One region of the Aliamphritea hakodatensis genome, then DNA from elsewhere that is predicted to be linked to it. Evidence: riboswitches for the same ligand, from Rfam matches in the RefSeq annotation. Region 1 holds a riboswitch; each other region holds the start of a gene.
The links. Region 1 has a riboswitch for cobalamin ahead of PCI15_RS14955 (DUF4198 domain-containing protein). Riboswitches for the same ligand answer to the same signal wherever they lie in the genome.
Positions count from the first base shown of each region.

Region 1 (3,278 bases):
CCAGGACGTACCACTGTGTTCCAGATTCTGAGGCAAATCTGTCTCCTTGCCGTTTCAGATCAGGCTGTTTTAGCAGCCTGAGCCTGTTTACGCTGACGCCACCACATACCAATGCCACACAGGCCAAAGATATAGCCAATACCGCCAAGAACATCCTGCAAACCGGCTTTCTCCTGGAAGGCCCGCAGCTCTTTGCGTAACGGCTTAACCTGCTTGGCAACTGCTTTTTCGATCATGCCCTGCATGGCCGCGTCATCATACTGTACCGCCGTACCGCCTGACGCTTTTGCCGCCGGCTTTGCCGAAGCCACTGCACCACCGACCAGAGAGGCGGGTAACTCATCAGCAGGCAGGATCATTTCCAGCACGTGGCCACTGCCCATTTCCATCCGGAACAGGTGATCAACCCGGGCGGCCGCTTCAAAGGTAAAGAAACCCTCTTCATCGGTTTCAGTTTCCAGCAGTACATTACCCGCCGGATCAGTGACCGTCACTTTAGTGCCGGCCGACGCCATATCGCCGTTTGAAAAACCGGCTTCACCTTCAATGGTGCTGCCGATGGCATAAACACCGCCCACTACGTTGTGAGCACTGGCCGGCAATGCAAACAGCATCACCAGCAAGACAAAAAATTTACGCATTATCCCAATCCTCCGCGAGATGCAGGAACTCAGGCTTAACCTTGCGGATCAGCAACACTGCAGCCGCGGTGACAAAACCTTCCACCAGCATTACCGGAATGTGTGCGATCAGGGTTGCCTTGGCCGCCAGCCAGAATGCTTCTCCGGATAACGCCAGAGATCCGGCAACCATCACAGTGGTCACAGCCACCGCACCGGCACCGCCTATTGCTCCCCAGATAGCCGCAACCCTGGGAGAAGACGAGGCAATCCCATGCCTGCAAAGGAAATACACCATCACCGCCGGCAGCGCTATATTGAAGGTATTTACCCCCAATACCAGAAAACCGCCGAAACCAAAGAAAACCGCCTGTAAAATCAGCGCAACCAGCAACGCAGGAAATGCTGCCCAGCCTAATGCCAGACCTATCAGGCCGTTAAGGATAAGGTGAACACTGGAAAAACCGATTGGCAGGTGAATGTAAGAAGCGATAAAAAATGCAGCGGACAAAACACCGACTTGTGGCAGGTGCTCATAATCCATCTTCTTCAGACCGTAGGCGACACCGGCCAGCGCCAGTAATGCACCACCGGCCAGAACCGGTTCGGAAAGCGCGCCATCTACTATATGCATAGCTGTTCCTGAAACTGTTAAACCGGCGTCCCTGTGAAGGGCCGCCGGTTGCAGTGTTTAGTTAAATTCGTGCGCCTGAACCCAGATAACCGCATCCTGAGACAGCTCTTTACCCTTGTATTCAGTATCCGGGCCTACACCCAGCGCAGCAAAGCCCCAGTGACCGGCTTTTGGAATACCGAAGGTAAAGGTACCGTTGGCATCCGCAAAGATCGTCATGGTGACAAAGGCGTCTGCCGGCGGCGTAATTTCCGCTTCAGCCGCGAAACGGTTATTGTCCATTTCCGGCTCGTAGTTCATGTATTCAACTTCGATTTCAGCAAACGGAACCGGCTCGCCATCGCCTTTAACCACACCGGTAAAGGTGCCGCCTTCATAAATCGCGTATGGCTTAGTCAGCGGCACGATCTCGGCCTTCAGACCCAGCTCTTCGTTCCAGTCCGTTGGCAGGCTGCCAACGTTAATGATGTTCTTGGTAATCTGCTGAATGTAGATATCTTCTTCCGCTTCCATATAAGGTTCCGGCGTCATGACAAATACATTGTCACCCAGACCGCGAAGCTTAACAGTCGCTTCGTATGCCGGGCCGGTATCCACTGCACTGGTCCACTCAATCGACTCCAGCTTGTCCATCAAATCTGTCTTCTTACCCTTGCGAACCATGAAGAATTCCTGCGGTTCACCCATTTTCATGACGTGACCGCTGGCAGCCGGATGGGTAAATGGCATTTTCAGAGTGACTTCACCGCCTTTATCCCGCAGCGATTCAGGAGTATAGACCAGCTGAAAGTGAGCCTGCGCTGTGCCGGCAACCAGGGAAGAACCTAAAACTAAAGCGGCAGATAACTGCTTAAAATTGAACACGTTTGATTTGCTCCGTCTGAATAAAAATACAGCCAGAGTTGGGAGGAGTCAGTGCAGTTTTTTGTGGGAAGATACAAAAACTGTACCTCGGTGAAGCCCTCCGCAACACCTAGTTATAACAAGCTACCAAGCCGGTCTCCGGACTCACCGACGGACTTTCGTCCCCTGTTTCGCCTTCCCACATAATATGATTCCCGGGGGAACCATCAGCTCGCAGTGGCGTTATGAAACAGTTTTATCGGTTTACCGTTGCGGGGGCAGTGTTGGGATTGTCTGAACTGATGGCTGCATAATTTGGCAATTACAACAGCAGCACAACAGCGTTAACGCACCAACTTCCCGAAAAAAGGCATTTACATCCCTTTATTCCACGTGTTTTACCACGCAACTCAGTAACGAAACCGCACAATACCTGCACCGCTCAAAGGTTGTCAATCAGCGCCGGTTAAATGTCGCAATTTAATAAAATAAGGTCTTCAGAAGGGAAAAAAACAGCCGCCGGAAGACGGCTGTACAGGTCGGCCAAACGGCGCCCTCAGGTAACAAACTGCCCCACCGCCAGCTTCAGCTGCTGAGCCTGAGCAGCCACCTCGTCGCTGGCTGTTACATTCAGTTGCGTCTGGGCGCTGGCATCATCAATAATCAGGCGAATTTTATCGACATTCTGGTTGATCTCACCGGCCACATTCGCCTGCTCTTCAGTCGCCGCTGCCACCTGCGCGGTCATATCCACAATGGTTTCGGCATCCTGTGTAATCGTATCAAGCATATCAATGCTGGCCTCTGCATGCTCTGCACTTTGCTGGCTGCGACTGAGACTCACAGACATCAGTTCAGTGGCACGGTTCGTGCGGGTCTGTAACTGGGAAATCATCCCTTCGATTTCACTGGCAGAGCTCTGCGTCCGTTCGGCCAGCGAGCGCACCTCATCAGCAACCACAGCAAAACCCCGGCCCTGCTCACCGGCGCGCGCAGCTTCAATAGATGCATTCAGCGCCAGCAGGTTGGTTTGCTCGGCAATTGATTTAATGACCCCCAGCACCGAACCTATTTCTTCGCTTTCTTTCTGCAACGTCTTCACTTCAGTGTCTGTATCACTGGCCTGATCCGCCAGGCTTCTTATACTGCCAATCAGCTCGGCGTTACTGGTTTTACTCTGC
Region 1 is NZ_AP025281.1:3,229,496-3,232,773, forward strand. Features, by position in the region: gene cbiQ (cobalt ECF transporter T component CbiQ) at 1-36, opposite strand, end outside; gene PCI15_RS14945 (NikL family nickel/cobalt ECF transporter subunit) at 60-641, opposite strand; gene cbiM (cobalt transporter CbiM) at 634-1,254, opposite strand; gene PCI15_RS14955 (DUF4198 domain-containing protein) at 1,312-2,118, opposite strand; cobalamin riboswitch at 2,231-2,526, opposite strand; gene PCI15_RS14960 (methyl-accepting chemotaxis protein) at 2,654-3,278, opposite strand, start outside.

Region 2 (3,278 bases), 360 kb from region 1:
GCATTATCGGTTTGGGCTTTCCGGCGATCGGCGTCTTTATTGTCGTTATGAATCTGCTGGAAAGTCACGGGCTGACCCGCTTCATTGCGCTGACCAGCCTGCTTATTTTACCGTTGAATCTGTTGCTGGATTATGTGTTTGTATTTGGCGTCGGGCCATTTGAAGGCATGGGCGGGGTTGGCTGTGCGGTCACCTCGGCTTCGCTGTACGCTTTATGGACTGTTGCGCTGTGCGTGTACGCGGCGAAACATCCGAAGCTGAAAGGTTACCGTGTTTACCAGCGCTGGCCGGGGGTCGACAAACAGCGGATTAAAGCGATTCTGGGCCTTGGCCTGCCCATCGGTCTGATGCTGCTGGCGGAAGAAGGCTATTTTAATATTTCTGCGTTACTGATCGCGCCTTTAGGTGTCAGTTCAATGGGGGCGCACCAGATTACCATCCAGGTGGCGGCGCTGGTGCTGATGGTCGGGCTGTGTATCGGCCAGGCAACCGCCATTCGCGCTTCGCACAGTATCGGCCGGGAGGATACCCGCGGTGTACACCAGCAACTGAAAGTGGGGCTGGCTATGGTGCTGGTATTCAGTCTGGTGTCTGGCGCGCTGATCATGATCTGGCATGACAGGGTACCCGGGTTGTTCGTCCGGGATGCGGCGGTAATCGCACTGTCAGCGAGCATGCTGGTATTCGCACCGCTGTTCTTTGTATTCGATGCGCTGCAGGTGTGGTGTATCCAGGTGCTCAGAGGGTTTCAGGATACCCGTATGCCGATGCTGATCCAGCTAACATCTTACTGGGCAATCGGGTTTCCACTGGGTTACAGCCTTGGGCTCACTGATCTGTGGGGTGAGCAGTATGGTGTATTTGGCTTCTGGGCCGGCTTTATGTGTGGGGTGTTGCTCAGTGCAATGTTCCAGGCGCGACGTCTCTACCGGATGGTGCGACAGCAAGTCTGGCTGCCGGCCCACTGAAGCATTCTCTCTTTTCCGGCTGAAAAAACAGTTTTCCCTGTGTTTTAAGGATCACGGTATCTGAGAGGCTGTTTTTTCTGCATCTGATTGCGACTCATACCCTGCTTTTATGCGACTTACGACCTTTTCACCGGCTTTTTTGGGTCTGGAATGGTCGTTTTTAAGCAATGACCGAAGTTTTTTTTTGCGATACTGGCGCCACTTAGGACACGCCGTCACAAGCGGCGGGTTGGTGAAAACAGTGAAACTCTGTTGCTATCCCCGTAACGGTGAGAACGTTTTCTGATAAAGATGCGTTTTTAGCCCGATCCCACCTAAGTCACAAACTGGATACCAGGCACGGAGCCTGGTGATTAAGGTTGCGGTGGACAACAAAACTGAATTGCGGCTTGGCTGCAGGGTTATCCCTTGCCAGAAAAAGCTGTAACAATTCATGCTGTTCACCGCCTGAGATGCTATTGCTTTTTTAGTGTAGGCGGCCCTATGCAACACGTACTTACCGAGCTTGCCAATAAGCCAAAGAACTTCAGTCTGGCTGGCAAATTTTACAATGACCCTGCGCTTTATCAGATGGATCTGGAAAATATCTGGTACAAAGACTGGATATTTGTCGGCCATGATTTTGAGTTAGCCAATACCGGCGATTACATGACCCTGCCTCTGGGCGAGCATAACATCGTCATCATCAATCAGGGTGAATCCCTGAAAGCCTTCTATAACCGTTGTCCGGTCAGCGGCTATCCGCTGTGTAACGAAGAGAGCGGTAACCAACTGACCCTGGGTGACAGCGGTGCGACAATTCAGTATCAGCTGGATGGCGAATCCCTGGGTGAGGAAGAAGCACAGCTGCAGCCGGTAGCGCTGAACAGTGTGCAGAGCTATCTGTTTGTTTGCCTGGCGGATGCGCCGGAAGATTTTGCGGCGTTCAGCAGTGTGGTCGAGCCGTATATGGCACCGCACAGCATGGCCAATGTGAAAATTGCTGCCCAGTCTTCCATCATTGAAGAAGGTAACTGGAAGCTGGTATTCGAGAATAACCGCGAATGTTATCACTGCCTGAGTAACCATCCGGAACTGATCATTACTTACCCGGAAGACCCGGCGGTCACCGGTGTCAGCCCGACGGGCGAAGTGCCTGCCATGGTGTCTGATCACTGGGAGCGCTGTGAAGAAGCCGGTTTGCCAAGCCGTTTTAAAATTTCCGATAAAGGCGACTTCCGGGTGGCCCGTATGCCACTGCTCAAAGACTTCACCAGCTACACCATGAGCGGCGAAGATGCGGTCGCCAAGCCGCTGTGCGATGAAGCGCTGCCAAATGTCGGTGCCCTGGTGTTGTTCCATTACCCGAATACCTGGAATCACTTTCTGGGTGATCACGTTATTTCTTTCCGTATGTTGCCACTGGGGCCGCAGACCACACTGGTGACCACTAAGTGGATGGTGCGGGCTGATGCTGAAGAAAATGTGGATTACAACCCGGCGGAGCTGCTGGAAGTATGGGAAGCCACCAATGCTCAGGATAAGCACCTGGTGGAAGAGAACCAGCGGGGCATTAATTCACCGCTGTATTCATCCGGCCCGTACTCGGAAAATCAGGAAGACGGTGTTATTCAGTTTATTGAATGGTACAGCAACACTTTGCAGGCACGCCTGAGCTGAAACTCACGGCAGTAAGAGATCTGATAATGACAACAACAACTTCGACAAGCCGCCCCTGTGGAACTGAAGACAATCAGGAACTGATTTACCAGAGCCACGAAAGTTCTAAATCTGAACTGCATGAGCAGTGGTACAGTGACTGGATTTTTGCTGGCCATAGCAGCCAGATTCCTGCTAATGGTGACTACATTACGGTTCAGGCGGGTCACTATCCTGTGATTTTAGTCCGTAATAATGATGCTGAAATCGTCGCTTTGAATAACAGTTGCCGGCACCGTGGTTCACGGGTGTGCCAGCAGGACAAAGGTAATGCGCCAAATCTGGTGTGTCCTTATCATCAGTGGACGTACGATCTGAACGGTCAGCTGGTTTTTGCCCGTAACATGATGGATGAAATCAACATCGATGAGTTTCCGCTCAAGAAGTTTGCAGTAGCGGAACATGATGGTTTTGTCTTCGTACATCTGACGGATGAAAGTGCAGTATTTGCAGGGGTTGACGATTCTTTTAAGAAGACTTTGTCTGATTTATCGTTGTCGGATACCGATCAGTGGAGCTCTGCTGCGGATTATCGTCAGCAGGTTGATGCTCACTGGGATGAAGCCGAAAGTTTTATCAACGATGCAGCTGAGTGCCTGTATAGCGGCAAAA
Region 2 is NZ_AP025281.1:2,871,684-2,874,961, reverse strand. Features, by position in the region: gene PCI15_RS13280 (MATE family efflux transporter) at 1-968, shown strand, start outside; cobalamin riboswitch at 1,156-1,300, shown strand; gene PCI15_RS13275 (SRPBCC family protein) at 1,452-2,627, shown strand; gene PCI15_RS13270 (Rieske 2Fe-2S domain-containing protein) at 2,654-3,278, shown strand, end outside.
Region 2: another riboswitch for cobalamin. It lies ahead of PCI15_RS13275 (SRPBCC family protein); the one in region 1 lies ahead of PCI15_RS14955 (DUF4198 domain-containing protein).

Region 3 (3,278 bases), 1.6 Mb from region 1:
ATCTTTCTGACAGCTGGAGCCAGCCACCGGAACAAATCCGTCTGGGAGAATCCCTGACCCGAACGGTTACGCTGGCAACGGTGGGGGCCGCCCCTGATCGCTTGCCCACCTTTGAGTTTGCCGATATCCCCGGGATGAATGTCTACGCCGAGCCGCTGCAAAATACGGAAGATCTCAACAGCCGGGGGGTTATCAATGCCCGCCAGCGCAGTGTGGCATTCGTGCCGGTGAAGCCCGGACTGATTGAAATTCCTGAGCTGGTCGTCAGGTGGTGGAACAGTACGGAAAACCGGGCAGAACAGGCCCGTTTACCGGCCCGGACGATTGAAGTGTTGCCAGCTGCCACAGGCCGTTCCGCGAGTGTACCTGCTGCACCGGCACAGCCGGCAGCGCCGTTACTGCCAGCATCTCCTTTGCCGGAGGCGGAGCCACAGATTATTTATCAGCCTGCGCCGCTGGCTTCCTGGTTACTGTGGGCGAATCTGTTCTGGGCCTGTCTGGCGCTGGTGCTGATTGTCGTGCTCCTGAAGCAACGCCGGCAGATAAGGGAGCTTCAGCCGGTTTCTGAAGCGGATTCGCTGTCTGAAAGGTCTGTGTTAGCGGATGGCTTTTCTGATGTGCAGCGGGCGCTGGCGGGTCAGCAACTGGCGGCGATTCATCAGGCTGTTCAGCACTGGGGCAATCGCTGTTACCGGTCGGGTTTATTGCCAGCCAGCGGTATCACGGGACTGAAGGCCTTAGCCGGTGATGACCTGACAGCACAGCTGGTACTGCTGGAGCGGGCGCTGTTTGCTTCGTCTGAAACCAGCGGCCCGGATCTGGATACACTGGGTACTGGTTTGGCTGAGTTGCATACACAGTTATCTGCGTTGCGATCCGGGCAGCAAAAAACGGCAGGTTTGTCAGCCTTTTATCCCGGCCAGTAACAGGCCGAAAGGGATGCGAATAGTTTGATCCGGATCGGTTTAACGGCGGATTGTGCTTGCCCGCCGCCGGCAAATTTTATATAACCGCTGGCAGACAATTTATATCCGCATACAGGTGCCCTGAGCTGTTTAACAGTGACGGGAGAATCGGGAATCCGGTGTGAGTCCGGAACGTGCCCAACGCTGTGAAGGGGATTCTGTAAACAGGCATTTGCCAGCCACTGAGTGATCTCGGGAAGGTGTTTACAGAAGCTGATCCTGAGTCAGAAGACCGGCCTGTAGGTATCAGAAAAGTGTTTGGACAGACACTTATCGCCACCATATCAAGGGGAATACCTATGGGGCATCCAACAACTGATTTTCCGCATCAGGAAACCATTCGTTTTACTTCACAGGACCGTGACGGTCTGTATAAAACCATTTTTAACCGCCGGGATGTCCGTGGGCAGTTCCGGCCGGACAGCATTCCTGACGAGGTGCTCAGCCGGGTGCTGTACGCAGCTCACCATGCGCCGTCGGTAGGTTTCATGCAGCCCTGGGATTTTATGCTGATTCGCGATGCCGGGGTGCGTCAGCAGGTGAAAGGCCTGTTTGATACGGCCCATGATGAAGCGGCAGATATGTTTTCAGAAGAAAAGCGGGACACCTACCGCTCCCTGAAGCTTGAGGGGATTCTGGAGTCACCGCTGAACATTTGTATTACCTGTGACCGTAGCCGGACCGGCCCGACGGTGATTGGCCGTACCCATATTCCGGAAATGGACATGTACAGCAGCGTATGTGCGGTACAGAACCTGTGGTTAGCTGCCCGGGCGGAAGGGTTGGGGATTGGCTGGGTTAGCATTATGGACCCGGAAAAGCTTCAGGATGTGCTGGGCATTCCCCGGGATATCGTGCCGGTTGCCTATCTGTGTATTGGCTATGTGGATCACTTCTATAAACGGCCGGAGCTTGAATCGGCCGGCTGGTTACCCCGGACACCGCTGGAAAGCCTGCTGCATTTTGATCAGTGGGGGAACCGGGATACCGCCGGGCAGGAAGGGATTACCGAAGCGGTTGTTGCTCAGGCTGATTTTCCTCATCAGCCTTTCTGAGGTCAGGGTGTCGGGGCGGTCGCTGGTCCTGTGACTGATCCGGTAACAATACAGTTACGGCCCTGACGTTTGGCATCGAGCAGGGCTTTATCCGCGCTGTCGAATAAAGCCTCTGCAGGCTGCCCCTGGTATTCTGCAACGCCAATGCTGATGGTCAGCTTTTCGCCGTCAAAACCGTTTTCCTGAATACTTTTCCGGCAGGCTTCGGCCAGTTTTAACGCGCCCTGCAGCGGTGTGTCCGGCAGGAGTATGACAAATTCTTCACCGCCGTAGCGGGCACAGAAATCCTGATGCCGGACCCTTTGTCTCAGCAGTCCGGCTACCCTGATGAGTACCTGATCACCAAAACTGTGGCCGCGGTTGTCATTCAGAATCTTAAAGTGATCAATGTCGATAACCAGCAGGCTGAGCGGGGTTTCCCGGGTACCGGCGTGGTGGGTTTCGCGGCTGAGTTCAGTGTTAAACGCGCGGCGGTTATTCAGCCCGGTAAGTTCGTCAGTCAGGGTCAGGCGGCGCAGTTCGCTGTTGGCACTGTCCAGCCGCTGTCTGGATTCATTCAGTTGCCGCTCCCGTGCTTCCAGTACTTTGAGAGATTTTCTCAGCCGAAGCAGTTGCATCACCTGATTTGCCAGTGCCGTCAGCGCGCGGGTCTGTTCTTCGCTGATGTCCTGTGGTTGGGTATCTACCGCACAGAGGGTGCCCAGCGCCATACCGGCGTCGTCAATCAGCGGTACCCCGGCGTAAAACCGGACGTGGGGCGGGTGGGTGACCATGCCGATGTCTTTCACCCGCGGATCTTTGTGGGTATCGGGCACGATGAAAGGATCAGCACCCATAATGGTCTGGGAGCAGATAGCAAAGCCCCGGGGGACTTCTTCAGGGGCGATGTTATACCGGGCTTTATGCCATTTCCGTTCGCCATCAACAAAGGCAACCATGGCTTTATCCACCCCGCAGACAAAGGCCGCCAGCCTGGCGATATCGTCGTAGGCCTGTTCGGGCAGGGTGTCGAGAATATCGTAATCTTCAAGCGCCAGCAGCCGTTCTGATTCGTTATCCGGAAGAGGGAACGCGTACGTCATATCATTACCTGTTGCTGTGAATGTTTCTTTCCGTGTAAAAGCATTCTTATTGCCTGGATTTTGCCGCCGGGTTTCAGGCTGGCAAGATCTGTATCAACGCATAGTTATCTAATATCTATGAAAATAGATGGCTAATACAGTGTTTATAAATCTGTGCTACCCATAAGGGGTATGTA
Region 3 is NZ_AP025281.1:1,580,151-1,583,428, forward strand. Features, by position in the region: gene PCI15_RS07175 (BatD family protein) at 1-926, shown strand, start outside; cobalamin riboswitch at 1,023-1,220, shown strand; gene bluB (5,6-dimethylbenzimidazole synthase) at 1,265-2,020, shown strand; gene PCI15_RS07185 (sensor domain-containing diguanylate cyclase) at 2,023-3,102, opposite strand.
Region 3: another riboswitch for cobalamin. It lies ahead of bluB (5,6-dimethylbenzimidazole synthase); the one in region 1 lies ahead of PCI15_RS14955 (DUF4198 domain-containing protein).